3 regions of the Micromonospora sediminicola genome follow, and region 1 is predicted to be linked to each of the others. Evidence: riboswitches for the same ligand, from Rfam matches in the RefSeq annotation. Region 1 holds a riboswitch; each other region holds the start of a gene.
The links. Region 1 has a riboswitch for cyclic di-AMP ahead of GA0070622_RS30585 (coiled-coil domain-containing protein). Riboswitches for the same ligand answer to the same signal wherever they lie in the genome.
Positions count from the first base shown of each region.

Region 1 (9,618 bases):
CGTTCGGCCGCAAGCTGTCGCGCACGCGGTGAGATTACCGTCGCGGCCGCGGGCGCGTGGGAACGGGCGGTCGCGCGCGGACGGTCAGCGGTCGGCGGTGTCGCCGGTCGGCTCGGCGCCGAACAGGTCGAGCAGCGCACCCACCTGCTGGTCGGCCTCCGCCGGGTGCCGGAAGCGCCCGTTCGGGTTGACCGTGTATTCGTTGCGCCGGCCCACCCGGGTGCGGCGGAGGTAACCACCGGCCTCCAGATCGGCGACGATGGCCTGGGCCGCCCGCTCGGTGACACCCACCTCGTCGGCCACGTCCCGCAGGCGCGCTGTGGGGTTGCGCGCGATGGCCAGCAGGACGTGCCCGTGATTGGTGAGGAAGGTCCAGTTCTTGCGGCTCCCGTCCTCGGCCGGTGTGGTCGCCATGGTGGTCATCGTAGGACTCCTTCCGTCGGCGCCCCGACCCGGCGCGGTCCGCGACGGTGACGTATGAAATGCGTATCACGAAATCTTGACGTGCCATGGGTCGCGTGTGACGGTGGGTCGCGGGGCCGACACCGCCGCCGGCCGGCCTGACGGCTCCGCGCGAGGACGAGGTGAGCAGCATGATCCCGACCACCCCCGACGAGGCACTCGCCGAACTGCGTGCCGGTAACCACCGGTTCGTCACCGGTGTGCCGCAGCACCCGAACCAGGACGCCGGGCACCGGGCGGCGGTCGCCGACGGTCAGCACCCGTTCGCGGTGATCGTCGGGTGCTCCGACTCGCGACTCGCCGCCGAGATCATCTTCGACCGCGGCCTCGGTGACCTCTTCGTGGTGCGCACCGCCGGCCACACCGCCGGCCCGGAGGTGCTGGGCAGCGTGGAGTACGCGGTCACCGTGCTCGGCACGCCGCTCGTGGTGGTGCTCGGCCACGACTCGTGCGGCGCGGTCCAGGCGGCCCGCGAGGCGGTCCGCACCGGCTCCGCCCCGGCCGGACACCTGGGCGCGGTGGTGGACGCCGTCTCACCCAGCCTGCTCCGGGCCGGCCGCCAGGGCGTCGAGGACCTCGACGGCATCATCGACGTGCACATCGCCCAGACGGTGGAGGCACTGCTGGCCCGCTCCTCGGTGCTCGCCGCGAAGGTGGCCGGCGGGGCCTGCGCGGTGGTCGGCATGTCGTACCGGCTCAGTGGCGGCGAGGTCCGGACGGTGGCGCAGTCCCCGGCCCCGCTGCCGGCACCGGCCGCGTCGGCGGACGCGGCGCTCGCCGGCTGACCGGGAACCGATACGCGAAAGGGGCCGCCCACGGGCGGCCCCTTGTCGTACGCGCGCGTCAGAGCAGCGACATGTGCACGTGGTCGGTGTGGTTGGAGGGCCCGCTGTAGGAACTCCAGCCGGTCGCCGGGAACCAGATCTGCCGGTTCCAGATCACGTAGTAGATGCCCAGCCGGTCGGCGTTGCGGATGAGGAAGGCGGCCACCTCGTTGCCGTACCGGCGGGTGTCGTTGTTGTGCCACGGTGCGAAGCCGCTGTTCTGCAACGACCAGTCGCACGCCTTGCCCTTGGGGTGCTCCCACGGCCCGCCGGGGCGGTAGCAGCCCACGAAGCGGTTGAAGCCGGCGCGCTTGACCTCCTTGTACGCGTGCAGCGTGCGCGGCGTGACGCAGCCCGAGGTGGTCGGGTCGTTCTCGCTGCACGACTCGGACTTCCACCCGCCGTCGGCGGTGCGGCCGGGGCCGATCTTGGCAACCGGCGAGGTGGCCGAGACCAGGCCACCGGTGAAGTCCAGCCCGCCGACCAGCTTCAGCGCCTTCTGCGCCTCGACCTTCTCGCGGGCCATCGCGTTCGCCTGCTTCTCCTGCTCCCGCACCTCGGCGTCGAGCGCGATCTTGGCCCGCTCGGCGCGGCCCTTCACCTCGTTGATGGCGGCGAGGCGCTGCGCGTTGAACAGGTTCAGCTCGTCGAGCGCGCTGGCCCGCTGGACGAACGAGTCGGGGGAGTCGCTCTCCAGCAGCATCGCCATGGCGCCGACGCGACCGGTCCGGTAGGACTGTGCCGCGATCTCGCTCACCTGCGGGCTGAGCGCGTCGAGCTGGCTCTGCGCCGCCTTCACCTCCAGCGCGAGCTGGAGCTGCCGCTTGCGCGACGTGTCCAACTTCGACTTGGCCTGGAGGTAGGCGCGGTTGGCGGCGGTGACGGCCTCGCTGATCAGCGGTGGGTCGTCGTCCTCCGAGTGGCCCGAGGGGTTCGGGGCGGCGGTGCCGGGGGCCGCCGAGGCCGGCGTCGGCCCGGCCAGCACGGCGAGAGCGGCGAGCACGGCCACCACGGGTGTCAGCCAGCGGCGCAGGGGTGCCGTCACAGTGTTCCCTTCCGTCGACCGCCGACCGGGTTAGCTGACGGGTTCGGGACGGAAGCGGCCCCTTCCGCTGGCGCGGATTCACCCCATGTACCTGGTTCCCCGGCTCGCCCGGAGGCGATTGGGCGGCGGCACCGCAGGCGCCGGTGCGCGCCTTCGGCGGTGACCGGCAGCGAGGTTACCCGAGACCACTCCCGGGGATCTACGTCCGGAAGCCGACCAATCGCGAGAATTCGCCACCGCCCAGCGTGACCAGCATCGCGTTTGGAATCGGCCGTTACGCTGCGGAGTGTCACCATGCGGCCTCCGTGCTCCTGCCCCCGCCGGACCGGCCCTCGCCGAGCGCCTCCCACGCGTCCTCCCGGGGCGACGGCGGCCGGGGCGTCGCGGGTCCGGCGGCCCGCCCGGCGCGACCGGCGGTGGTCACGACCGCGGCCAGCGCGGTGGTCAGCGGTACGGCGGCGATCAGGCCGAGCGTGGCCACCGCGCTACGGACGATCTCCTGGGCGAGGAACTCGCTGGTGAGCAGCTGACCCACCGGGCGGGAGTCGGCGACCAGCAGGAGCAGCAGCGGCAGCGAGGCGCCCGCGTAGGCCAGCACGATGGTGTTGACGGTGGACGCGATGTGCGCCCGACCCACCCGGGTGGCCGCCCGGTAGAGCTGCCGTCGGGACAGCCCCGGGTTGGCGTGCGCCAGCTCGGTGACGGTGGCCGCCTGGGTGACGGTGACGTCGTCCAGCACGCCGAGCGAACCGATGATGATGCCGGCCAGCAACAGTCCGTGCAGGTCCACGTCACCCTGGAACATCGACAGCGTGGTGGCGTCCTCGCTGCCGAAGCCGGTCAGGTGGGTGGCGGCGGTGGCCAGCGTGCCCAGCACTCCGGTGATCACCAGGCTGCCGAGCGTGCCCAGCACCGCCACCGACGTCTGCGCGGTGATCCCGTGGGTCAGGTAGAGCACCACGAACATGATCAGTGCGGCGCCGACGATCGCCACCAGCAGCGGCGACTGCCCGGCGCCGATGCCGGGGAGCACGAAGCCGAGCAGGATGGCGAAGCTGGCCACCAGTCCGCCGAGCGCGGCCAGCCCGCGCCAGCGGCCGAACGCCACGATCGCGGCAGCGAAGAGGGCCACCAGCCAGATCAGCGGCGTACCGCGCTGGTGCTCGGCGATGTTGTAGGTCTTCACCGACGGGTCGCCCGGGTCGACCAGCTCGACCAGGACCACCTCGTCGCCGACCGCGACCCGGGGCGCGCCGGGTCCGGTGGGGACCGGCGTCTCGACCTGCCGGCCCGCGTCCGGCCCCTGCTCGGCGGCGACGGTCACGGTGCCGCAGGGGCCGCCGGTGTCGCCCTCGGGCGACTCGGGCGTCGGCGGGCAGGGCTCGGTCACCACCCGGGTCACCGTGCCGTGGTAGCGCGGCACGTCCGCGCCGCCGTCCACCGGGTCGCGGTCCGCCTGGGGCCAGAGCACCAGCGCCGCGATCACGGTGAGCACGAAGAGCGGCACCACGGTGGCGATCAGGAGCCGGCGTACGCCCGGCGGCGCGGCGGCTGCGGGACGGGTGTGATCGGCGCCCACGGCGTCTCTCCCAACGGTCGCGGCGGAACCGGGTCACCGGACCGGTCGGGTCACCGGGGCCGGCGCGGACGCGTGGGGATCACGCCCGGGTCGTCGCCCGGCCATGGTAGCCAGGCCGGCCCGCGCCGCCGGTGGACGCCGGGTCAGGCCAGGCCGGCGCGTCGCCGTCGGTAGTCGTCCTCGTCGATCTCGCCGCGGGCGTACCGCTCGTCGAGAATGCGCCGGGCCGTGCCGGGCGGCGCGCGGTCCGGACCGGGCATCCGCACCACGAACCAGACGAGCCCCGCCAGCACCGCCAGCACCAGCAAAGACCAGATCCACATCCAGCCCATCATCGGGCCCGACCACATCATCCGGCCGCCCTCCGTCCGTCGGCTCCGGGTCGGCGCGGTCGCCGGGCCCGGCCACCTCGACGGTACGTCTCCCGGCCGGTCGCCGGACCGGGTCGGGCGGCCCGTCCCGGGGGACGGAGGTCCCGGTCAGCCGCGCTTCATCAGGCGGCCGACGGCGGCCATCATCTCGGACGCCATCTCGTCGGCCCGGCCCTCGGCGGCCCCCTCGTGCATGCAGTGCCGGGCGTGCCCGTCCAGCAGGCCCAGGCCGACCTTGTCCAGCGCGGCCTGGATGGCCGAGATCTGGGTCAGCACGTCGATGCAGTAGCGGTCGTCCTCGACCATCTTCTCGATCCCCCGGACCTGACCCTCGATGCGGCGGAGCCGGGCGAGGAGCTGGTCCTTGCTGGCGGTGTAGCCCCGGGTCGGGGTGGGCGGCGTGGTCATGAGATCGAGGATAGCGTACCCCTCGGGGGTATGCTAACGTGCGATGAGTACCCCAGGGGGGTATGAGATCGGAGGGACGCGATGGAGACCACCTACCAGGTGCGGGGCATGACCTGCGGGCACTGCGTCACCGCGGTGAGCACCGAGCTGAGCGCGCTGCCGGACGTCACCGACGTCCAGATCGACCTGGCCACCGGCCGGGTCACCGTCACCAGCCGGAGCCCGCTGGACGCGGACGCCGTACGCGCCGCCGTGGACGAGGCCGGTTACGACCTCGTCGGGGCGTGACGGGTTCACGGACCCGACGACACGAGGAGACACCATGAACACGGCGACGAAGCTGAGCGGCTTCGCCCTCGGCCTCGTGGCGGTGTTCGGCGCGGCGTACGGGATCGGTCACGTGGCCGGTCCCGACGCCCCGGCCGCCGACACCCGCCACGACGACACCGACGCCGGCCACGGCGACCAGGGTCACGCCGGGGAGGCGGCCGCCCGCCTGCCCGGCGGGCTGCTCGTCTCCGAGCGCGGCTACACGTTCCAGCCGACGGCCGCGCCCGAGGGGCAGTTCGCGTTCCGGATCACCGGGCCGGACGGCCGGCCGGTCACCCGCTACGACGTGGCCCACGACAAGCGCATGCACCTGATCGTCGCCCGCCGCGACCTCTCCGGCTTCCGGCACGTGCACCCGGAGCTGGCCGACGACGGCACCTGGCGGGTCGCCTCACCGCTCGCCGGGCCGGGCGTGTGGCGGGCGTTCGCCGACTTCACCCCGACCGGCGGCGAGCCGTTGACGCTCGGCGTCGACGTCACCGTCCCCGGCACGCTGGCCGCGCGACCGTTGCCGCCACCGGCCACCAGCACCACGGTCGACGGCTACACCGTCACGCTCACCGGCGCGCCGGAGCCCGGCCGCACCAGCCGGCTCACGCTCTCGGTCAGCCGGGACGGCCGGCCGGTCACCGACCTCCAGCCCTACCTCGGGGCGTACGGCCACCTGGTGGCGCTGCGCCAGGGTGACCTGGCCTACCTGCACGTGCACCCGGAGGGCACGCCCGGCGACGGGCGCACGCCGGCCGGGCCGGCGGTCACGTTCGCGGCGGAGGTGCCGTCGGCCGGCGCGTACCGTCTCTACCTGGACTTCCGGCACGGCGACGCGGTGCACACCGCCGAGTTCACCGTCGTGGCCGGCGACCAGGCCCCGCCGGCGCCCACCGGGCCGGCGACCACCACCGCACCGACCCCGGACGCCGGACACGGCACCCCGGGGCACGGGCACAGTTGACCGGGGAGGTGCCGCGATGACCACCACGGGAAAGACGCTCCCGACCGCGCCGAACCTGATCGAACTCGCGATCGGCGGCATGACCTGCGCGTCGTGCGCCGCCCGGATCGAGAAGAAGCTCAACCGGATGGACGGCGTCGAGGCCACGGTGAACTACGCCACCGAGAAGGCCACCGTCCGGTACGCCGACGAGGTCACGCCGGACGACCTGATCGCCACCGTGGAGAAGACCGGCTACACGGCCGCGGTGCCACCGCCGCCCGCCCGGGCCGACGCGACCATGAGCGCCGAGCCGGTGGACGAGCTGCGCGGGGCGCGTACCCGGTTGTGGGTCTCGGCGGTGCTGACCCTGCCGGTGATCGTGCTGGCCATGGTGCCGGCCTGGCAGTTCGACCACTGGCAGTGGGCCTCGCTCACGCTGGCCGCTCCGGTGGTGGTGTGGGGCGGGCTGCCGTTCCACCGGGCCGCGCTGGTCAACCTGCGCCACGGCGCGGCGACCATGGACACCCTGGTCTCGCTCGGCACGCTGGCCGCGTTCGGCTGGTCGCTCTGGGCGCTCTTCCTCGGCGACGCCGGCATGCCCGGGATGACGCACCCGTTCCGGTTCGACATCACCCGGGGCGACGGCGCCGGCAACATCTACCTGGAGGCCGCCGCCGGGGTGACCGTCTTCATCCTGGCCGGGCGTTACTTCGAGGCCCGTGCCAAGCGCACCGCCGGCTCCGCCCTGCGTGCCCTGCTCGAACTGGGCGCGAAGGACGTGGCGGTGCTGCGCGGCGGGCAGGAGACCCGGGTCCCGGTCGACCAGCTCGCGGTCTCCGACCGGTTCGTGGTCCGGCCCGGGGAGAAGATCGCCACCGACGGGGTGGTCGAGGAGGGCACCTCCGCGGTCGACGCCAGCATGCTCACCGGCGAATCCGTGCCGGTCGAGGTCGGGCCGGGCGACGCCGTGGTGGGCGCGACCGTCAACGCCGGTGGTCGGCTGGTGGTCCGCGCCACCCGGATCGGCGGGGACACCCAGCTCGCCCAGATGGCCCGGCTGGTGGAGCAGGCACAGACCGGCAAGGCGGCCGTGCAGCGGCTGGCCGACCGGATCTCCGGGGTCTTCGTGCCGATCGTGATCGCCCTGGCCGCCGGCACGCTGGGCTGGTGGCTCGGCACCGGCGCCGGTCCGACCGCCGCGTTCACCGCCGCCGTGGCCGTGCTCATCATCGCCTGCCCCTGCGCGCTCGGCCTGGCCACCCCGACCGCGCTGCTGGTCGGCACCGGGCGCGGCGCGCAGCTCGGCGTGCTGATCAAGGGGCCGGAGGTGCTGGAGTCCACCCGACAGGTCGACACCGTGGTGCTGGACAAGACCGGCACCGTCACCACCGGGCGGATGGCGCTGGCCGAGGTGCTGCCCGCCGACGGCGAGGACGCCGGGGAACTGCTCCGGCTGGCCGGCGCGCTGGAGGCGGCCTCCGAGCATCCGATCGCCCGGGCGGTGGCCGAGGCGGCGGTCGACGCCGGGCCGCTGCCGGCGGTCACCGACTTCGCCAACGCCGAAGGGCTCGGCGTGACCGGCACGGTCGACGGCCGCGGCGTGGTGGTCGGTCGGGCACGGCTGCTGGGGGAGCGTGGTCTCGACGTACCCGAGGAGGTCGCGCGGGCGGCGACCGGCGCGGAGGCCGCCGGCCGCACGGCGGTCCTGGCCGGCTGGGACGGCCGGGCCCGGGGGGTGCTCGCGGTGGCCGACGCGGTGAAGCCGACCAGCCGGGCGGCGGTCGACCGGCTGCGCGACCTGGGGCTCACCCCGGTGCTGCTCACCGGCGACAACGCCACCGTGGCGAACGCGGTGGCCGCCGAGGTGGGCATCGACGAGGTGATCGCGGAGGTGCTGCCCGCCGACAAGGTGGCCGTGGTCGAGCGGCTCCAGGGCGAGGGCCGGGTGGTCGCCATGGTCGGCGACGGGGTCAACGACGCCGCCGCGCTGGCCCGGGCCGACCTCGGGCTGGCCATGGGCACCGGCACCGACGTGGCCATCGAGGCCGCCGACCTGACTCTGGTCCGGGGCGACCTGCGGGCCGCGGCGGACGCCATCCGGCTCTCCCGCCGCACCCTGGCGATCATCAAGGGCAACCTGTTCTGGGCGTTCGCCTACAACGTGGCGGCGCTGCCGCTGGCCGCAGCCGGGCTGCTCAACCCGATGCTCGCCGGCGCGGCGATGGCCTTCTCGTCGGTGTTCGTGGTGGCGAACAGCCTGCGTCTGCGGCGGTTCCGCCCGATCGGGTGACAGGTGATTGGGCCGGCGGCCGGCGGGGTAACCAGTTGTCGTCACGCAACTGCTGAGTGGAGGTTCACCATGGGTCTCGACGACAAGATCGACAACGCGTCCCAGGACACCGCGGGCAAGGTCAAGGAGGGCGTCGGCCGGGCGACCGACAACGAGCGCCTCGAGGCCGAGGGCCGCAACGACCAGGCCGGCGCCAAGCTCAAGCAGGCCGGCGAGAAGATCAAGGACGCCTTCAAGAGCTGACGTACGACTCGCACACCCCACCGGGCCGGCCTTCGGGCCGGCCCGGCGTGCGTCCGGGTCAGCGGCGCACCCGGTAGCGGATGTGCGTGACGGTGGGTGCGGCGACCACCCGATCCTGCTCCAGGGCGACGTCCAGCGGCCCGTCGAACAACGGCGTGCCGCCGCCCAGCACGATCGGCACCACGTGCAGCCAGAGCGAGTCGAGCAGGCCCGCCGCCAGGTAGCCGCGTACCGTGCCGCCGCCTCCCGCCACGCAGACGGACCGGTCACCGGCCGCCGCCCGGGCCCGCTCCAGCGCCGCCTCGATCCCGTCGGTGACGAAGTGGAACTCCGTACCGCCCGCCATCGGCAGCGGTTCCCTCCGGTGGTGGGTCAGCACGAAGACCGGGACCCGGAACGGTGGGTCGTCCCCCCACCATCCGGTCCACCCGAGGTCCCACCGGCCCTCGCCGCCGCCGAACATGCGCCGGCCCATCACGTACGCGCCGACGCCCTCGATCATCTCCTCGACCAACTCGGCGTCGACGTCGCGCTCGCCGCCGTTCAGGCCGTGCTCCGCGCGCCAGCTCTCGGTGGCGAAGAGCCACTCGTGCAGCCGCAGGCCGCCACGCCCGAGCGGGTCCTGCAGGCTCTGCCCCGGGGCCGCCACATAGCCGTCCAACGACATCGACAGTTGACTGAAGACCTCTCCCATGACGGGTGGACCTCCCGGGACGCCGGAACTCATCGGTCGGCGGCCAGGCGGGCGGCGCGTACCTCCAGGTAGCGGCGCTCGGGCAGGCTGGTGGTGGCCCGCGCGGCGGCCAGGTAGGCGGCCCGGGCGGCGACGCGGTCGCCGGCCAGCTCGAACAGGTGCGCGCGGACGGCGGCGAGCCGGTGGTGGCCGGCCGTGCGGTCGTCGGCGTCCAGCGGCGCGAGCAGTGCGAGGCCGGCGCGGGGCCCGTCCACCATCGCCACCGCGACCGCCTGGTTCAGCGTGACCATCGGGTTCGGGGCGATCCGGGCCAGCACCCGGTAGAGCGCCACGATCTGCGGCCAGTCCGTGGTGGCGGCGGTGGGCGCCTCCGCGTGCACCGCCGCGATGGCCGCCTGCACCTGGTACGGGCCCGGCGCCGACCAGGTCAACGCCTCG
Region 1 covers NZ_FLRH01000004.1:1,906,354-1,915,971, reverse strand. The annotation lists gene GA0070622_RS30595 (helix-turn-helix transcriptional regulator) at 85-423, opposite strand; gene GA0070622_RS30590 (carbonic anhydrase) at 594-1,247, shown strand; gene GA0070622_RS30585 (coiled-coil domain-containing protein) at 1,306-2,331, opposite strand; cyclic di-AMP (ydaO/yuaA leader) riboswitch at 2,336-2,466, opposite strand; gene GA0070622_RS30580 (YibE/F family protein) at 2,621-3,910, opposite strand; gene GA0070622_RS30575 (SHOCT domain-containing protein) at 4,054-4,233, opposite strand; gene GA0070622_RS30570 (metal-sensitive transcriptional regulator) at 4,390-4,689, opposite strand; gene GA0070622_RS30565 (heavy-metal-associated domain-containing protein) at 4,771-4,977, shown strand; gene GA0070622_RS30560 (hypothetical protein) at 5,012-5,971, shown strand; gene GA0070622_RS30555 (heavy metal translocating P-type ATPase) at 5,988-8,243, shown strand; gene GA0070622_RS30550 (CsbD family protein) at 8,313-8,486, shown strand; gene GA0070622_RS30545 (dihydrofolate reductase family protein) at 8,545-9,180, opposite strand; gene GA0070622_RS30540 (RNA polymerase sigma factor) at 9,210-9,618, opposite strand, start outside.

Region 2 (9,618 bases), on a different contig from region 1:
GGGGGGACGTCGCCGACCGCGAACGTGCCGGCGACCAGGCTGTTGAAGGCCAGCTGGTAGGCGGTGTTGCCGCTGCCGCGCACGACCAGGCGCCAGATCGCGATGTTCGCCTCGGCCATCCGGTCCAGGTCGGGGGCGAGTGAGCCGTACTCCTCGGCGGCCCGGACCAGGGCGGCGACGACCGCCGTGTCGCCGCGCTCGGCGCAGAGCCGGGCCGCGTCGATGCCGACGCAGGCCCGCATCTCCAGCATGTCGCGCACCAGCGTCGCGACCGGAAGCACGTCACCGGAGCGGGCCAGCGACAGCGCCAGGTCGAGCCCGGCGTGCACCCGCCAGTCCAGCACCCGGGTCGCGCCGCCCTGGCTGACCCGGACCAGGCCGAGCTGTTGCAGCCGGCGCAACGCCTCCCGGACCGCGTGCCGGTTCACCGCGAAGGCGGCGGCCAGCTCGCGCTCGCCCGGCAGGGTCTCGTCCGGGCGGTAGCGACCGGACACGATCGCGTCGCGGAGCTGGCCGAAGACGTGGTCGGAGACCGAGGCGCGGGGGGCGGGGGCGAAGGCCATGGCCAGCAGTGTGGCCCCGCACACATCAACCCGTCAACTGGTTGGACCAGTCAGGTTTCGTTCGGCACCGGTCCGGCCGGTGGGTGCCGTCCCGGTCACCCCTCGTATCCTTTCCGCCGTAGCCCCGCAACCGGGAAGGGAGTCGGTGTGAGCGACCGGGTCGAGACGCTGGAGTTCCAGGCCGAGGCGCGTCAGCTGCTGCAGCTGATGGTGCACTCGATCTACTCGAACAAGGACGTCTTCCTGCGCGAACTGATCTCGAACGCGTCCGACGCGCTGGACAAGCTGCGGCTGACGTCGCTGGTCGACAAGGACCTGTCGGTCGACGCGTCCGACCTGCACATCGAGATCGAGGTGGACAGGGACGCCCGCACGCTGACCGTGCGGGACAACGGCATCGGCATGTCCCGCGACGAGGTGGTCGGCCTGATCGGCACGATCGCCAAGTCCGGCACCGCCGAGCTGCTGCGTACGCTGCGCGAGTCCAAGGACGCCGCCGCCGACCAGGACCTGATCGGCCAGTTCGGGGTCGGCTTCTACGCCACCTTCATGGTCGCCGACCGGGTGACGCTGCTGACCCGGCGGGCCGGGGAGACCGGCGGCACCCGTTGGGAGTCCTCCGGCGAGGGCACCTACTCCGTGGAGGCGGTCGACGAGGCGCCGCAGGGCACCTCGGTCACCCTGCACCTCAAGCCGGTCGACGCCGACGACAACCTGCACGACTACACCGCCGAGCGGACCATCCGCGAGATCGTCAAGCGCTACTCCGACTTCATCGCCTGGCCGATCCGGATGAGCGTGGACGTCCCCGGCGAGGACGGCGCCGCCACCCGCGAGGTGCAGACGCTCAACTCGATGAAGGCGCTCTGGGCGCGCTCGCGCGACGAGGTGGACGAGGCCGAGTACAAGGAGTTCTACCGGCACGTCGCGCACGACTGGGCCGACCCCCTCGAGACCATCCACATGCGCGGCGAGGGCACGTTCGAGTACGAGGCGCTGCTCTTCCTGCCCTCGCACGCCCCGCTCGACCTGTTCGCCCCGCAGGGCCGTCGTGGCGTGCAGCTCTACGTCAAGCGCGTGTTCATCATGGACGACTGCGAGGCGCTGATCCCCAACTACCTGCGCTTCGTCAAGGGTGTGGTGGACGCGCACGACCTGTCGCTGAACATCTCCCGGGAGATCCTGCAGCAGGACCGGCAGATCCGCGCGGTGCGCCGGCGGCTGGTCAAGAAGGTGCTGGGCACGCTCAAGGACATGTCGGCCGAGTCGTACCGCACGTTCTGGACCGAGTTCGGGCCGGTGGTCAAGGAGGGTCTGCTGGAGGACCCGGACAACACCGAGGCGCTGCTGGACCTGGTCCGCGCGGCCAGCACCCACGACCCGGCCGAGCCGACCACGCTGCGCGCCTACGTGGAGCGGATGAAGGACGGCCAGACCGAGATCTACTACGCCACCGGCGAGAACCGGGCCACCATCGAGAACTCGCCGCACCTGGAGGCGTTCCGGGCCAAGGGTTACGAGGTGCTGATCCTCACCGACCCGGTGGACGAGGTGTGGGTCGAGCGGGTCGGCGCGTACGACGGGAGGACGCTGCGCTCGGTGGCCAAGGGCCAGGTCGACCTGGAGACCGAGGAGGAGAAGGAGAAGGCCGAGGCCGAGCGGCAGGAGTACGCCGACCTGCTCACCTTCCTCGGCGGCGCGCTCACCGACAGCGTCAAGGAGGTGCGGCTGTCCACCCGGCTGACCACCTCGCCGGCCTGCGTGGTGGGCGACGCGCACGACATGACGCCGACGCTGGAGAAGATGTACCGGGCGATGGGTCAGGAGGTGCCCCGGGTCAAGCGGATCCTGGAGCTGAACCCGACCCACCCGCTGGTCACCGGCCTGCGCAAGGCGCACGGCGAGGGTGGCGACACCGCCGCGCTGACCGAGACCGCCGAGCTGCTGTACGGCATGGCGCTGCTGGCCGAGGGTGGCGACCTCGCCGACCCGGCCCGCTTCACCCGGATCCTCGCCGACCGCCTCGCCCGCGGCCTGTAGGTGTAAGGAAGGGCCCCTTCTTATCGCCTGGGCGATAAGAAGGGGCCCTTCCTTACACGCGGACGCTCAGGGGAGGTCGGGGTAGAGGGCGGCCACGCCGCCGGACAGTCCGGCCTGGACCCGGCGGGCGACGTCGTCGGCCAGGATCTCGTAGCTGTCGGACTCGATGCCGTCGGCAGCCATCCGGGCGACCTCGGCCGGGTCGGCCTTGGGTCCGGTGACGGCGGCGGCCATGTCGGTGTCCATGTAGCCGACGTGCAGGCCGGCGACCCGGACGCCCCGGTCGGCGAGCTCGACGCGCAGCGCGTTGGTCATCGACCACTCGGCGGCCTTCGCCGCCCCGTACGCGCCGACGCCGGGGAACGTGAACCAGGACAGGGCCGACATGACGTTCAGGATCGTCCCGCCGCCGTTCGCCGCGATCCGGGGCGCGAACGCCCGCACCACCGACAGCGTGCCGAGGTAGTGCGTCTCCAGCTCCAGCCGGATCTGGTCGAGGTCGCCGTCGAGCAGGTCGGCGCCGGTGCTCACGCCGGCGTTGTTGACCAGCAGCGTCACGTCGCCGGCGCGCTGCGCGGCGGCGGCCACCGAGGCGGGGTCGGTGACGTCCAGGCGTAGCGGGGTGACGCCGGGCAGGTCGACGCTGTCCGGGTTGCGCGCGCCGGCCCAGACCGTGGCGCCCCGCGCCACGAGTTCCGCGGCCAGGTGCCGGCCGAAGCCGCGGTTCGCGCCGGTGACCAGGGCGGTGCTTCCAGCGATCTTCATGTCTCGCTCCGAGGGTGCTGAGGGTGGGTGGATCAGGAGGCCCGCAGGCCCGGACCGGGCAGCACGGCCAGCTCGTCGGCCGGCACGTCGTGCCCGGCGTCGCAGCGCAGCCGGGCGTGCACGTCCGCCCCGCAGTCGTGATGGGTGACCAGGACGGACGGGCCGACCTCGTCGGCGGCGTACGCGTCGCCCCACTGGCGGAGGGCGACGAGCACGGGCAGCAGGTCGCGGCCCTTGGCGGTGAGCACGTACTCGTCGCGGGTGCGCTGCCCGGGCTCCCGGTAGGGCCGCCGGTCGAGCAGGCCGTCGGCGACGAGCTGCTTGAGGCGGGTGGCGGCGACCGGTTCGCTCACGCCGACCCGGCGGGCGAAGTCGTCGAAGCGCCGGGTGCCGAACGACGCCTCGCGCAGCAGGAGCAGCGTGGTGCGGTTGCCGACCACCTCGAGCGCCCGGGCGATCGAGCAGTTGGCGGTGGACCAGGAGTCGCGCTGCGCGAGGAAGTCCGTCATGGGCCCGACGCTACCGCGCTGACTTAGGGAAACAAAAGCCAGCTATCTCACGTCGCGGCTCGGGAATATCCGTCGGTCACAGCTGACCGGGGTAGAAGCCGTGCCGGGCCAGCGGCTCGACGATCTGGTGCTCCTCGTACGACAGGTGTGACAGCAGCGTGTCGGTGAGCAGGTCCGCCGCCTCCTGGAGCCCGGTGAAGTCACCCGGTCGGCTGATCAGCTCCACCAGCGCCCGGTCGACACCCTCCACCACGCCGTGGATCACCACGTGCTCCTCCTCCAGCCGGTCCAGCACCGCCGCCAGCCCGGCGTCGGCGCGGCGCAGGTGCGGGAAGACCGAGGCGTCCTCCAGTCCGTGGTGCTGGGTCACCACGGTGCAGTACGCGGCGCAGTACGCGCCCAGCGTCCAGTTGTTCTGCCGCAGGGTCATCTCGTTCAGCGCGGCCCGCGCCCCGCCCGGCGAGACCGCGCCCCGCGTGACCTGTTCCAGCAGGTCCCGCACCTGGGCCAGCTCCCGGCGCAGGTGGTCGTGCACGTCCACCAGATGTTGCCCCGCGGCCTGCGCGTGGGCCGGGTAGACGTGCCCGGCCGGCGCCGGCGGGGCGGTCGGACGGGTCGACTCGTCCCAGAGGCGGCGCGCGCTCAGGCGTACCCCCGGGTCGGGCGTGGGGGTGACCGCGAGGGTGGTCGGAACGCCGCCGGCGGCCTGCTCCCGCGCGACGGCGCGGGCGCCGCTGCCCGACGTGGTGCGCTCGGCCGCGACCAGCTCCCGGACCGCCGGCGCCACCTCCTGGGCGAAGAGCTGGATGGCGCGCGGCTCGTCGCTGCCCAGGACGAAGGTGGTGATGCCGTGCTCCAGGGTGAGCCCGGCCAGGTCCTCCACCCACCGCTGCGGCGGCCCGGCCAGGAACCCCGTGGACGAGCGGGTGAAACTGCCGGTCACGTTGAGCATCCGGCGGATCTCGCCGGGGTCCCGCCCGGCGGCCCGCGCGCCCTCGTCGACCAGCGCGTTGAGTGCGGGCAGCTCGTCGGGCCCGTTCGGCAGGTAGGCCAACGACGGCAGCCAGCCGTCCGCGGCGCGACCGACCAGGCGCAGCATGCGTGGCTTGTACGCGCCCACCCAGATGCCCACCGGATGGGCCGGCGCCGGTCCGCGCTTCGCGCCGACCACCCGGTAGTGCTCCCCGGCGACGCGGATCATCCCGCGTCGGTCGGTGCCCCAGACCTCCCGGATGACCTGGATCGCCTCGTCGAGCGCGTCGACCGCCGCGCCGGGGGAGAGCCGCCGCCCGCCGGCCGCCTCGATCGCGTCCCAGAACGCGCCCGCGCCCAGCCCCAGCTCGACCCGGCCGCCGGTGAGCAGGTCCAGGCTGGCCACGCTGCGGGCGAGCACCACCGGCTGGCGCAGCGGCAGGTTGAGCACGTTGCCGGCCAGTCCGATCCGGTCGGTGGCGGCGGCCACGTACGACATCAGCGTCCACGTGTCCAGGAAACCCGGCTGGTAGGGGTGGTCCTGGAAGGTGACCAGGTCCAGCCCGACCTGCTCGCAGAGCGAGGCGAGGGCCACCACCTGGTCCGGCCGTCCGGCGGTGGGGGTGAGGAAGCCGCCGAAGGCCAGCTCGTGTCCGTGCTCGGTCATCCGTGCCGCTCCTCGTGCGATCTTGCCGGTCCCGCCCACGGTAGCCCGGGGCCGGGACGCCCGGGCGGGGCGTCCGGATCCGGCCCGGACGTCCCGCTACCACGTCGTCGTGTCCCGTGTGCGCGGTCGCCCACGTGGGTGACGAACATCCCAAGAAGTGGGCGATCGCCCGAAATCGTCCCTAGCGTCGGTGGCGTCCGCGGTCGCGGACACCACGGGCCGGTAACGCCTAATCCCGCCGCCGGCCCGGCGGTAACCGAACCTCGGCGGGAGCGGGGGACCCAACGTTCCTCGGTGCACGTCACCTCGGGGTGAAGCCGCCAGCGGCGGCCGGGCTCCTCGGCCCGAACCCGACAGCTCACCTCGTCGGCGTGGAGGAATCCCCATGGCAACTGCATACGCAGCCCGTCGTACCGCCGTCGGCGTGGTCCTGGCCGGCGCCGCGGTCCTGTTCGCTCCGGCCGTCCCGGCCAGCGCCTCCGGCGTCAACTGGGACGCCGTCGCGCGGTGCGAGTCCGGCGGCAACTGGCACATCAACACCGGCAACGGCTACTACGGCGGGCTCCAGTTCTCGCGCGGCACCTGGAACGGCCACGGCGGGAAGAAGTACGCCGCCCGGGCGGACCTGGCCAGCCGGTCGGAGCAGATCGCCGTCGCCGAGCGGGTCCTGGACGGGCAGGGCATCGGCGCCTGGCCGGTCTGCGGCCGCAAGGGCGGATCCGGCTCGTCCCCGAAGAAGGCGGCCGACCGTCCCACGCCGCGGAAGGCGGACCGCCCCGCGCCGAGGAAGGTCACCGACCGGCCCACCACGACGAGGTCCACGGTGGACCGACCGGCCGGGCGGGGCGGCGCCGGCACCTACCGGGTGCGCTCCGGCGACACACTCTCCGGCATCGCCGTCGCGGCGCACGTCGCCGGGGGGTGGCGGGCGCTGCACGAGCGCAACCGCGCCGTCGTCGGCGACGATCCGGGCCTGATCTTCCCGGGTCAGCGACTGCGCCTGCGCTGAGCCGACGAACGCCCGGCCGGGGCTCCGGCCGGGCGTTCGCGGTCGCGCGACACGCCGGGCGCGCGGCGCCCGACCTGCTCGCTTGCGGGCGGGGCCGGCCGGTGACCGCGCTCGGTCGGTGCCGGTTGCTATGGTCACGATGCTCGGCTAAGACGTGAAGAAAGCGCGGATATGACCATCGACCCGTTCTCGGCCGCCGCGAGCCTCGACGAGCTCCTGAGCCGGACGCAGCAGGCGCTCGCGGCGATGCGGTCCCGGGCCGGCGTGCACCCCGACGGCGAGCCGGGCGAGTTGCTCCGGGCCGAGGGCGCCGCGGCCGACGGCCGCGTCCGGGCGGTCGCCGTCCAGGGTGGCCGACTGGACTCGGTCGCCGTCGACCCGGACCTGGCCGGCGAGCCGCTGGAGGTCCTCTGCGGACACGTCGTCGCCGCCGTCAACGCCGCGCTGGCCGAGCTGGACGCCCGGGTCAGCGACTCGGCCCGGGCCGACGCCGACGCCCTGGCGGCCCGCCTCGGCGGCCTGCCCGACCAGGCGGAGCTGTTCAGCCGGGCGATGCACGAGGTGGCCGCGCGGATCCCGCGCGACCGGGGCGCCGCGTCCCGGGCCGGCCGCCCGGCCTGACCGACCTGCCGACGCGACGAAGCGGCCGGCCGCCCGGAGGACGACGACCGGCCGCTCGCCCTACGGTCAGCTCAGGGTGACCGCGGTGTCGTCGACGACGAAGGACGTCTGCAGGGAGCTGTCCTCCACGCCGCTGAACGAGATGGTCGCCGTGGTGCCGGCCAGCGACGAGACGTCGAAGGACCGCTGCACGTAGCCGGTGGCCTTGTTCAGGTTCGAGTAGGTCGCCAGCGTGGTGCTGCCGGCCTTGACGGTGAGCTTGTCGTACGCGGTGGTCGTGGTCGACTCCGCGCTGTCGATGTGCAGCCAGAAGCTCAGCGTCGCGCGGCAGCCGGCCGGAACGGTCACCGACTGGCTCAGGGTGTCGGTGTGCGACGAGCCGTAGCCGTCGAGCCAGGCCTTGTACGAGCCGCCGTGCGCGGCCTGGCCGCTGTCCGTGGTGATGACGCCGGACGAGGCGGTCCAGTTCACGGCGCCCGACTCGAAGCCGGGGTTGGCCAGCTTGTTGCCGGAGCAGCCGCCCGACGGCGGGGTGGTCGTGGTGGTCGGCGTGGGCGTCGGGGTGCCGCCGGCGCACGTCGGGTCACCGGACTGGGCCGGCACGCTGACCGCGTTCCAGGCCGCCTTGACCGTGTCGAACTCGGCGCAGCTGCCCGGGTAGAGGTTCTTCGCCGCCTGCAGCGTCCAGGTGCGGTACTTCAGGTACGACGAGGACGAGGTCTTCAGCAGCATCGCGTTGTACATGATCTTGATGGCCTTCTGGATCCCCAGACCGGTCACGCTGCTGCCGTTGCAGGTCGAACTGGTCGGCTGCCCGTTGGTCGGGCTGCTGCCGTTGGCCAGCAGGTAGAACCAGTGGTTGCCGGGGCCGGCGGAGGCGTGCACCTCGCCGCCCGGGACGCTGCTGGAGTAGCAGTTCGGGTCGCCGAGCGCGGACGGGTTGTACATGTTGCGGATCGGGCCGGAGCCGACCAGATTGATCTTCTCGCCGACCAGGAAGTCCGGCGCGTCGTAGCTGGACGGCTCGTTGGCGAACCACTCGGTGGCCGCGCCGAACGTGTCCGCCACGAACTCCTGGGTGCCGCCGCCGGAGATGCCGCCCGGGGTGTGGTCGTCGATGCCGTGGCCGATCTCGTGCGCCACCACGTCGAGCGAGCCGATCCACTGACCGGCGGTGTTCTTGCCGATCTGCACCTGGGTGCCGTCGTAGTAGGCGTTCTGGTCGTTCAGGCCCACCCGGATCGGCCAGTAGCCGCCGTTGCCGTCGGCGCCGTTGCGGCCCAGCCACTGGCTGAGCATCTTGTGCTCGGTCTGCGCGGCGAAGAGCGCGTCGACGCAGCCGGTCTCCTTGTTGGTGGCGGTGCCGTTGCCCCAGGCGTCGTCGGAGCCGCTGAACGTGGTGTTGTTCGCCGCGTCCTGGCAGCTCAGGTTCGTGACGGTCGGGTCCTTCATGGAGTAGGTGCCGCCGGACTGGGTGGTGTTGAGCGTGAGCGGGCTCGGGCCGTTCCAGGCGCCGGTGCCGGTGCCGTGCACGATGTGCTCCTGCGTGCGCAGCACCGCCCCGGTGCGGGCGTCGACGTCGACGGTGAGTCGGCTCGGGCCCTCGGCGTCCGTGCCGCGCACGGTGGTCTCCCAGGCCAGCGTCGGGCTGGCGCCGAGCGTGTAGACGACGAGTGCGGTGCCCTCGACCGAGCTGACGGTCCGGAGCTGGGCGCGCGCCTTCTTCGCGCCCGCGGCCGGGGTCAGCGTGGGGGTGGTGACGAGGGCGCCGATGGGCCGCTGCTGGGCGACGGAGGCGTACTTCAGGTTGCCGGCGGCGTCGGTGGCCAGCACGAAGTCGCCGCCGACCACCGGCAGGCCCTTGTAGGTGCGCTCGTAGGGCACGTACTGGGTGCCCTCGGAGGAGATGACCGGCTTCTGGACGAACGCGTCGTCGGAACCGGCCTGGAGGTAGGCGGGGCGGTTCGCGACCAGCGCGCGGGCCGAGTCGGCGGCGGCCGCGCGGGCCTGCGCCGGGTTGGGGGCGGCGGGGCCCGGTGGGGCGGCCTGCACGGCCGCGGCGGTGCCGGCGGCGATCACGCCGGCCGCGACCGCGCCGGAGAGCGCGGCGAGGCGAGGTGAGAGCTTCACGAGGGTTCGCTCCTGTTCTGAGGCGCGCAGCACGGAGCCCGGTGGGGACGGGCGGCGCGGTGATGCGAGGCGGGGTGACGGTCGGTCACCGGAGCTGCCGGCGTGGCTCCGGGTCGACAGATCGACCGTCCGGGTCGCCGGGGGTCGACGACTCGTGGGTGCACGATCACACGCCGCCGGAGCCGGGATCAATGGGTGACCGGGGCAACCGACTTCCGCCGGACACCCGGCCGTCGGCCGGAATTCAGGAAGCCATGATCTTCAATAGCCCCTGATCAGGCCGAATATCGTCCGCAGTGGATGGATGCGAAGGCGTCATACGGCTTTTGCCGTGGTGTGCGG
Region 2 covers NZ_FLRH01000003.1:3,636,787-3,646,404, forward strand. The annotation lists gene GA0070622_RS17330 (FadR/GntR family transcriptional regulator) at 1-563, opposite strand, end outside; gene htpG (molecular chaperone HtpG) at 711-2,603, shown strand; gene GA0070622_RS17340 (SDR family oxidoreductase) at 2,670-3,368, opposite strand; gene GA0070622_RS17345 (winged helix-turn-helix transcriptional regulator) at 3,401-3,877, opposite strand; gene GA0070622_RS17350 (LLM class flavin-dependent oxidoreductase) at 3,954-5,516, opposite strand; cyclic di-AMP (ydaO/yuaA leader) riboswitch at 5,771-5,897, shown strand; gene GA0070622_RS17355 (LysM peptidoglycan-binding domain-containing protein) at 5,902-6,525, shown strand; gene GA0070622_RS17360 (YbaB/EbfC family nucleoid-associated protein) at 6,697-7,146, shown strand; gene GA0070622_RS17365 (M4 family metallopeptidase) at 7,213-9,276, opposite strand.
Region 2: another riboswitch for cyclic di-AMP. It lies ahead of GA0070622_RS17355 (LysM peptidoglycan-binding domain-containing protein); the one in region 1 lies ahead of GA0070622_RS30585 (coiled-coil domain-containing protein).

Region 3 (9,618 bases), 1.5 Mb from region 1:
GACCGGCGCCACGGTGAAGGTGACGCCGTTCAAGGCCTATCCGGCGAAGGGCCGGGCGACCGGCGGCGTACGGGCCCAGCGGTTCCTCAAGGGTGAGACGGACCTGTCGGTGGCCTGGATCGGCCCCCGCCCGGTGGGCGCCACGGCCAACGGCGACCCGGTGGAGCTGCCGCCGGCCGACCCGCGCCGCGACGGCTCCGGTTTCGCCGTGATGCTCGGCCCCACCGTGGTCGGCCACCACATCGACCGCGACTGACCCACACCCGCCCGCCCGGCGGGGCTCGGCCTCGCCGAGCAGCGGTTCAGCGCCATCCTCGACCGGCCGAACCGACCCGCGACCGGTGCCCGCATCGGGCACGGGCGGCAGCCGTCGGGCGGAATGCTCACCGTCGGTAGCCGCGCGGGCGAGCACACCACCAGAGAGCGATATACCGCTGGGTCATAAATATGACTCAGCGGTATATCGGCCGACGATGGTCAACCGTCCCGCGGGAGAAGCCGTGGGTGTCCCGGTCCCGGAGCACCTGTTCCTCGCGCAGGCGCGCCGCCGCGGCCCCGGCCCTGCGGAGCCGGCCCGGTCCGGCCCGGCCGACCCGCCTCGGCCCGGCCGACCCGCCTCGGCCCGGCCGACCCGCCTCGGCCCGGTCGACCCGCCTCGGCCCGGCCGACCCGCCTCGGCCCGGTCGACCCGCCTCGGCCCGGCCGACCCGGCCGGCTTCCGGTCAGAGTTCGGGTTCGGGGCCTCGGCGGGACTCCGGGGTGGTGCCGCGCAGGCGGGCGATCAGGCGCATGCCGTGATAGATCACCAGCGCGGCGGCGGTGCCCAGGGCGATGCCGTTGAAGGACAGGTCCCCGGCGGTGAGCGTGTAGTTGGCGGCGCCGACGATCACCGCGACCGCGGCGGTCAGCAGGTTGACCGGGTCGTGGAAGTCGACCCGCCCCTCGATCCAGATCCGGGCCCCCAGGATGGCGATCAGGCCGTACAACGCGGTGGTGGCCCCGCCGAGCACGCCGGCCGGCACGGTGAGGATCAGCGCGCCGAACTTCGGGCAGAGCCCGAGCAGGATCGCGGTGCCGCCGGCCACCCAGTAGGCGGCCGTCGAGTAGACCCGGGTGGCGGCCATCACGCCGATGTTCTCCGCGTACGTGGTGGTGCCGGAGCCGCCGCCGGAGCCGGCGAGCACGGTGGCGACGCCGTCGCCGAGGAAAGCGCGGCCCATGTCCCGGTCGAGGTTGCGGCCGGTCATCGCGGCGACCGCCTTGACGTGCCCCGCGTTCTCCGCGATCAGCACCAGGATCACCGGGATGACCAGGACCACGGCCCGGAGGCTGAAGCTCGGCGTGTGGAACTCCGGCAGCCCCACCCAGGCGGCCTGCTTCAGTCCGTTGACCGCCTGCTGGTCGAGCTGACCGGTCAGCGCGGCGAGCACCCAGCCGACCACCACGCCGAGCAGGATCGACAGCCGGGCCAGGAAACCGCGGAAGACGACGGTGGTGACCAGGATCGCGGCCAGGGTGACCAGGGCGATCAGCGGTTGCGCCTTGACGCCGGTGCCGGCGCCGCCGCCGTCCCAGGCGACCGGCGCGAGGTTCAGGCCGATCAGCGCGACGATCGCGCCGGTGACCACCGGGGGCATCAGCGCGTCGATCCAGCGGGCCCCGGCCAGGTGGACCACCACGCCGACCAGGGCGAGCGCGACGCCGGCGACGACGATGCCGCCGAGCGCGGCGCCGATCCCGCCGCCGGTCTTGGCCGCCAGGACCGGCGCGATGAACGCGAACGACGACCCGAGGTACGACGGCAGCCGGTTGCCGGTGATCAGCAGGAACAGCAGCGTGCCGATGCCGGAGAAGAAGAGCGTGGTGGCGGGCGGGAAGCCGGTGATCAGCGGAACCGTGAAGGTGGCGCCGAACATGGCGACCACGTGCTGCACGCCCACGCCGACGGTGCGCGGCCAGGAGAGCCGTTCGTCGGGGCGGACCACGTCGCCGGGGCGTACCGAGCGGCCGTCGCCGTGCAGGGCCCACGGGGACCGGCGGGTGGTGGGGGACTGGGTCATCGGTCGCCCTTTCCGTCGTCGGGTGACGGGGGCGTGATCGACCCTGGGAGTTGTTTCTAGCACGGAGTCGGCCCACGGGAGGTCCCGGGCCGGTGGTCAGGCCACCCCGGCGGGTCGGAACTGGACGCTGACCCGGGGGCCGACCGGGCGGGCGGTCTTCGGCACGGCGTGCTCCCAGGTGCGCTGGCAGGAGCCGCCCATCACCACCAGGTCGCCGTGACCGAGGGGGAAGCGCAGGCTGGTGCCACCGCCGCCGCGCGGACGCAGCAGCAACTGACGGGGGGAGCCGAACGAGACGATCGCCACCATCGTGTCGGTGTGCGCGGAGCGGCCCTGGGTGTCGCCGTGCCAGGCGACGCTGTCCCGGCCGTCGCGGTAGAGGCACATGCCGGCGGTGACGAACGGCTCGCCCAGTTCAGGCGCGTAGTGCCGGGTCAGGGCGTCGCGCGCGGCGGTGAGCACCGGGTGCGGCAGCGGGCGGCCGGCGGCATACCAGCAGAGCAGGCGTGGCACGTCGACCTCGGTGTCGTACATGGTGCGGCGCTCGGCCCGCCACGGGACATCGCGCCGCAGCGTGTCGAGCACCGCGTCGGAGCCGCGCACCCAGCCGGGCAGGTGGTCGACCCAGGCGCCTCGGCTCAGCTCGTGGCGGCGCGGCCCGGTCGGCCCGGCGAGCGGGCCCAGGGTCGGGCCCTGCTCGGCCAGGTCGAGCATCGAGGGCTGGTACGCGACGTCGGACACGCCGCCGATCGTACCCCGGAATCGAACAGGCGTACGACGGTCAGCGGCCCAGCATCCGGCGGACCGGGCCCGGTACGGCCTGCTTGATCCGCTCGCGCAGCCCCTGGGCGCGCAGCGCGTCGACGGTGTCGGCGAGCGCGCGGTTGTCGTCGCGCAGCCGCTCGATGCGGCTCAGCAGCTCCTCGCGCGGGGCGGCGCCGACCGGGCGGACCGCCGGCGGGAACACCGTCTCGCGGACCCGCTGGTCGAACCGGGCGGCGCTGTCGCCGTCGGCGAACGACGTGCCGAGGTCGTGCTTGGCCAGGAACGCGGTGATCGTCGCGAAGCGGGCCTTGTGGCCGGAGTTGAGCGCGGTGTAGTCGGCCTCCGCGTAGAGGTCGGCGGCGTCGACGTCGGCGGGCACGTCCCGCATGATCCGGTGCGGGATGTCGAAGTAGCGGGCCAGTTCCAGCGTGCGCGAGTCGTGCGCGAAGAGGTAGCCGGGGGTGCCGGAGATCAGCGCGGTGATGGTGCCGTGGATCCGGGTGCCGAAGGCGAAGTCGTAGTCGGCCAGGTGCGCCATCCAGGTCCACGGGTCGACGAACATCCGCACCTTGTCCTCGACGAAGAGGGGGTGCGAGGTGTGCAGCGGCATCTCGCCGCTCTTGCCCCGGTGTTCGGGCGCGTCGCCGTAGAGCAGGGTGCCCAGGGTGCGCAGGTCCTGCGGCACGTAGCAGAGGTTCGGGTAGCGCTCCCGGTGGTGGCGGACGACGGCGGCCATCGAGGCGACGTACGGGGAGATGGTCAGCGCGACCCGGTCGTCGGTGCTCAGCTCGGCCCGGGGCTTGTCCAGCCGGAACGCGTCGCCGTGCAGGAACATCGACGGGCAGCCGATCTGCTCCACCGCGGAGAAGCCGAGCGTCCGCAGGTAGCTCTCGGTCACCTCGCCGCGTACGCCGATGCTGTGCGACCGGTCGAGCACGGCCCGGCAGAACGCGCTGACCGGCTCGTCGATCTGCCGCAGGTACTCCCGGTCGCCGTCGACGTTCGTCTGCACGCCGACCCCGAGGACCACCACCGGGATCTTCAGGCGCTCGATCAGCCGGGTCATCGGGGTGAGGCGGTGCACGAAGCTGCGGCGGAAGGCGTTGGCCAGCGGGACCACGAACACGTCGTACCGTTCGTTGATCTCGTCGGCGAGGCGCGGGTCGGCCGGGCTGCGGGTCGCGGTGATCTCCGCCGTGGAGGTGGCCAGCAGCTTGTGCGCGGCGTGGCTGAAGACCAGGTTGCCCGTGTTGTCGCCGATCCAGTTGCCGGCGAACGTCTCCTCCGGCGTGAGGACGTCGAACGGGCCCTTGCGGGCGCGGAGCAGGATCCGCTGGTGCATCCGGTTGGTCACCTTCCGTACTGGCACGGCGTGTCCGGCGGGCCGGGTGGGCGTCCGCTCGGGCAGGAACGGAAATCCTATCCGCCGCCCGCCGGGGCCCGGCCGGGCCTCGGCACCCCGCTCCTCCCGGCGGGTAGGGTGCCCGGAATGACCAGTGCGCCGACCACCACCCGCGCTCCGCGCCTGCCGTCGCTGACCGGGTTGCGCTGGGTCGCCGCTCTGCTGGTCTTCGGCTTCCACGCGGGCACCATGCGGATCGTCGCCGAGCCGGATCTCAAGGCGGTGGTCGACAAGGCGTTCAGCCTGGGCCTGTCCGGGGTCGAGTTCTTCTTCATCCTCAGTGGATTCGTGCTGGTCTGGTCGTACCGCGACGGCGAGCCGGGGCGGACGTTCCTGTGGCGCCGGGTCGCCAAGATCTACCCGAACCACGTGGTCACCTTCCTGGCGGCGCTGGCCGTGGCGGCCTGGTTCGCCGACCCGGTGCCGCGGCTGGCCGCCCTCGGCAACCTCCTCCTGGTCCAGGCGTGGATCCCGTTCGGCGGCTACTTCTACAGCGTCAACAACGTGAGCTGGTCGCTCTCCTGCGAGCTGGCCTTCTACCTGTGCCTGCCGCTCGCGGTGCCGTGGCTGCGTCGGGCCCGTACCCGGGCGCTGCGGGTCGTGCTGGTCGCCGCGCCGCTGCTCATCCTCGCCCTGTGGCCCGGGCAGCAGTTGGTGCCCGAGGAGCAGCGGTGGTGGTTCACCCAGATCTTCCCGGTCACCCGGTCCTTCGAGTTCTGGATGGGCGCGGCCGCCGCCGAGCTGATGCGCCGCAACCGCTGGCGCGGCCCCGACCTGACCGTGGCCAGCCTGCTCTTCGTCGGCACCTGGGTGGTCGCCGCGTTCTGGGTCCGGGCCGAGTTCTGGGCGGCGCTGCTCGCGGTGGCGTACCTGCTGGTGATCACCGCGGCGGCGCAGGCCGACGTGCGGGGCCGGTGGACCCCCTGGCGGTCCCGCACGATGGTCTGGCTGGGCGAGGTCTCCTTCGCCTTCTACCTGGTCCACGTGCTGGTCATGGTGACCGTGCTGCGGCTCACCGGCGACTGGGGCACCGGGCTGCCCGGGTGGCGGGGCCCGCTCGCGGTGCTCGGCTTCCTGCTGCTCAACCTGGCGCTCGCCGCCGCCCTGCACCGCTGGGTGGAGGTGCCGATGATGCGGCGTCTCGGCCCGCGCCGGCCCCGCCCCACGCCGGCCGCCGCCGCGCCGGCGCGGTCCGTGCCGGCGCCGAGGTCACCCGCCGACGCCGGCGCCCCCACCCCGATCGAGTACGCCGGGCGGCGTGGCCCCGACTGAGGCGCGTCCACCCTGGTCGGTGGTGTCACGACACGCCGACCGAGAGTGCGCGGCGGTGGGATCGGCGGTAATTTGTACCCGTGCTTCCGATCGCGCTCACCTGTCCCGTGTGGTGGGTGGCGCGCTGGGCGGCACGCATGTTGGCCAGCCTGGCCGTGGTCGTCGCCTGCTCGCTCGGCGCTACGACACTGCCCGCCGGGGTCGCCACGGCCGTCCCGACGCCGGCCGGCCCGGCCGTCGGCCTGACGTCGCGTACCCCGACTGACACGCCGGTCGCCGCGCGGCCGGGCCGTGTCGACGTCGCCGAGCGGCCGGCCCCCTCCACCGGCGTCCCGGAGCCCGCGCCCCGGGACGCGGTCGCGCGGCCCGGCCACCGGGAGCCGGTCCCGGCCGGTCGGCACCCGGCGCCGGTCGGCCCCCGGGCCCCGCCCGCCCGCTGACCGCACGGGCGGTCCCCGGCCCGTCCCCGCACCCACCGAACCTCACCCCGCACCCGCCTCGGCGGCCCGGCGGCGCCCGTTCCGCGGCCGCGCCCCGCCCCGACCGGCGTGCGACCTTCCCGCCACGTCTTCTCCGTGAGGTGCCGACCATGTCGCAGACCGTTCTCTACCACTTCCTCACCGCCGTCCCCGAGGCCGCCGCGATCTGGTCGGCCCTGCTCGTGTCCGCCTTCGGCCTGCTCGCCGTGCTCGTCGCCCGCCCCGACCGCGACGGCGCGGCGGACCTCGAACCCGATCCGGTCGACGCGGAGGCGCTGCACCGGGCGGACCTCGCCCGCTACGCCGACGAGGTGGCGGTGGCCGCCGCCGGAGCCGCCCAGACCGCCCGCCGGCGACGCGAGCGGTGGCTGGCCGTCCAGGACGAGGCGGAGCGGGCCTGGGTGGCCTTCGACGAGGCGGAGGCGGCCGCCCGCCGCCTGGCCGGCGCCGCCGCGCTGCCCGCGCCGCGCACGCCACACACCCCGTCCGAGTACGCGGCGCGGGAGCGCTGGCTGCACCACGCCGCCATGGCGGCGCACTGGCGGGGCGACCTGACCGCCCGGCAGCTCGCGGACGTGCTGGCCCACCGCAACGGGTGGGACCCGCGTCGCCATCCGGCTGAGCAGGAGATCGTGCTGGCCCGGACGATCCGTGACGGCCGACGGGCGGCCTGGGAGGCGGCCGCCGAGCGGGAGCGACAGGCCTGGCGGGACGCGGAGCTCGCCGCCGACGCGGCGCGGACGCTGGCCGCCGAGACCTACGCGGCGGCCGCCGCGGTGCGGCCGTCGCCCGCCCCCCGCGTCGCGTCGGCCAGCCGAGTCCCGGTGCCCACCGTCGTCCGCGGCGCCCGCTGGCGGCCGGCCCGGGTCGGCTGAGTGGCGTCTCCGCCGAATCGTTACCCGAATGCGGTGAGCCCGCTCACGTGCGGCCCGGAAACGGGCGCTCGGCGCACAACCGGTCAGCGGACCCGACAATTGCGGGGCGTCGGCCGGTCGAATGCCCGCTTTTCGCCTTCCGATGCCGGCTCGAACCCTTGCCCCCATTGAGTGAAGTCAGTAACCGGCTGTTCCGATATCCGTAGTCGCGGACGATGTTTACGCAGGTGGGAGCGCTTGGCTTGAGGCGTACCCACCGGTAGTGTCGGCGCGTCCGGTGCGGTTTTCGATCGCAGACGGCGACGCCGCACCGACCCGCCTAATCGTGCATACGAACCGGGGACCCACAGCAACACCGGGGTGAATCCGCGAGCCACGGCCCGCGGTAGGGCGTACTTCCCGCCCGAATCCGTCAGCTAACCCGGTCGGCGGCCACGGAAGGAGTTCCATTCCTCGTGCGAACCACCCCCCGATCGTCCCCCCACCTCCACGGCCCGGTGGTGCCGGCGCTCGCCTGACGGCGACGCCCACCCGACCCCCCGTGTGCGCCCGGCTGTCCGGGTGCCCCGTCCCGCGGCCGTCCCGCCCCGTCGAACGCGCGTGAAGTCCTCCGCGCGGGGGCCGGCGTGTGCCGCTCACGCCCTGGAGGAACCCGTGAAGCACCACCTGAAGCGTCAGCTGCGGCGTCTCGCCACCGAGCGCCCGTACCAGATCATCGCCGGTTCGGCCGCCGCCCTCGTGTTGGCCGGCGGCACCGGTGTCGCCCTCGCCGCCACCGACGACACCGCGTCCCGGTCGGAGAACACCGTCGCGGTCGCCGAACTCGGCTCCCGCCTCGGCGAGGCCGCCAGCCGCGGTGAGGCCCGCATCGCCGTCCCCTCGCCGAGCGCCTCACCCAGCGCCGCACCCACCGCCTCGCCCTCGGCGAAGCCGGCGGCCAAGGCCACCACCGACCCGGACACCAAGCCGAAGCCCAAGCCGAAGCCGCCGGCGAGCAAGGTGCTCGACTACGACTACCAGGCGCAGACCACCTACTACTACTGCGGCCCGGCCGCGGTGCGCAACGCGCTCAGCGCCAACGGCATCGAGCGGAGCCAGGACACGCTCGCCGTCGCCCTCGGCACCACCGAGATGGGCACCAACTCGGCCGAGGACACCACGCGCGTGCTCAACCAGCAGGTCAAGGGCAACCCGTACCGGACCCGCATGATCCCGGGCGCGGCCACCCCGGCCCAGATGGACCGGCTCCAGGCCGACGTGGTCACGGCGGTCAGCAACGGCCGCGCGGTCGTCGCCAACGTCGCCGGCGACGCCACCGACACCAACGGCGGCTGGCACTCGTTCCCGGGCGGTCACTACATCGCGGTGGTCGGCTACAAGAACGACGGCCGGACCGTCCGGATCGCCGACTCGGCTGACCCGTCGCTGCCCTCGTACTGGGTCACCACCATCGATCTGGCGAACTGGATGGCGACGCGCGGCTACTCCGCCTGACGCCTTTTACGACGCGCGAAAGGCCGGCACCCTGTTGGGGGTGCCGGCCTTCGCGTGGGTCTTACTTGGTCCAGTGCTGGTTCACGATGTCGGTGGCCTGCTTCTCCCACTGGGCGTAGGCGTCGGGGTAGGCGGAGACCTGGACGGTCTGGGCGGCGTCGGTCAGGGGCATCTTGTCCCAGCCGTCGACCTGCTTCAGGCCCTTGAGGAAGGCCAGGGTGGAGTACTCGGGGTCGGTGATCTGCTCCGGCGTGCCCCAACCGGAGGAGGGGCGCTGCTGGAACAGGCCCAGCGAGTCGTGGTCATTCTTGTCGCCGAGGTGCCCGAGGTTCTCCAGCTTCGACTCCTGCAGGGCGGTGGCGATCGAGATGACCGCGGCCCGCTCGGGCAGGCCGGCCTTCTTCGTGGCGGCGATGATCGCCTTGGCGTTGGCGGTCTGCTCGTCGTTCAGGGTGATGCGGGACTGCTCACCCTGCACGGACGCGACCGCGACGGGCTTGGCGGCGGCGTGGGCGGGGGTGTCGGCGTGGGCGGCGACCGGACCGGCGAACACGCCACCGGTGAAGGCCAGACCAGCGATACCCAGGATGCTCTTGCGCAGGATCGTGTTCATGAGAGGGCTCCATTCGGGGGTCAACACACCGGGGGGGTGTGGGCACCGTCAGGCGCTCGAAAAGTCTTGAAGGGATCCGGCACGCTCGTGGAGCCGGGGGGCCAGCTCACGGGGCCGGGGATGTCCGGCTGGCTCGCGGAGCGGGGGGCCTCGTCGCGGCGCCGGGATGATGTGTAACGACCGTCCGCCCACCGTCATTCCCGTGGGCGGGGCGGCGGCTCGGGGGCTCGCTGCCTGCTCGGTCGTTCACCCGTCTACAACGCCGCCGACCCGGCGCCGATTCCACGCCCGGGGTGCCGCCCACCACCACCGAACCGGACACCCACCCGCACCCCACGCGCCCGGGTGAAAGCCCACGGGTGCATCCGGACACCCGCAGACACCCGTGACGCTCCACCCAGCGCCCGCCAACCCGGCCGGTGGAACGTCATGGGTGTATCCCGGCCGCGGAGACACCCATGGCGTTCCACCCAGCGGCCGCCAGCCCCGTCGGTGGAACGTCATGGGTGTATCCCGGCCGCGGAGACACCCATGGCGTTCCACCCAGCGGCCGCCAGCCCCGTCGGTGGAACGTCATGGGTGCATCCCGGCCGCGGAGACACCCATGACGTTCCACCCAGCGCCCGCCAGCCCCGTCGGTGGAACGTCATGGGTGCAT
Region 3 covers NZ_FLRH01000004.1:394,836-404,453, reverse strand. The annotation lists gene GA0070622_RS23250 (DNA gyrase/topoisomerase IV subunit A) at 1-256, shown strand, start outside; gene GA0070622_RS23245 (uracil-xanthine permease family protein) at 723-2,060, opposite strand; gene GA0070622_RS23240 (alpha-ketoglutarate-dependent dioxygenase AlkB) at 2,157-2,801, opposite strand; gene GA0070622_RS23235 (polysaccharide pyruvyl transferase family protein) at 2,842-4,167, opposite strand; gene GA0070622_RS23230 (acyltransferase family protein) at 4,315-5,499, shown strand; gene GA0070622_RS33505 (hypothetical protein) at 5,580-5,939, shown strand; gene GA0070622_RS23220 (hypothetical protein) at 6,089-6,853, shown strand; cyclic di-AMP (ydaO/yuaA leader) riboswitch at 7,160-7,299, shown strand; gene GA0070622_RS23215 (C39 family peptidase) at 7,496-8,347, shown strand; gene GA0070622_RS23210 (hypothetical protein) at 8,409-8,960, opposite strand.
Region 3: another riboswitch for cyclic di-AMP. It lies ahead of GA0070622_RS23215 (C39 family peptidase); the one in region 1 lies ahead of GA0070622_RS30585 (coiled-coil domain-containing protein).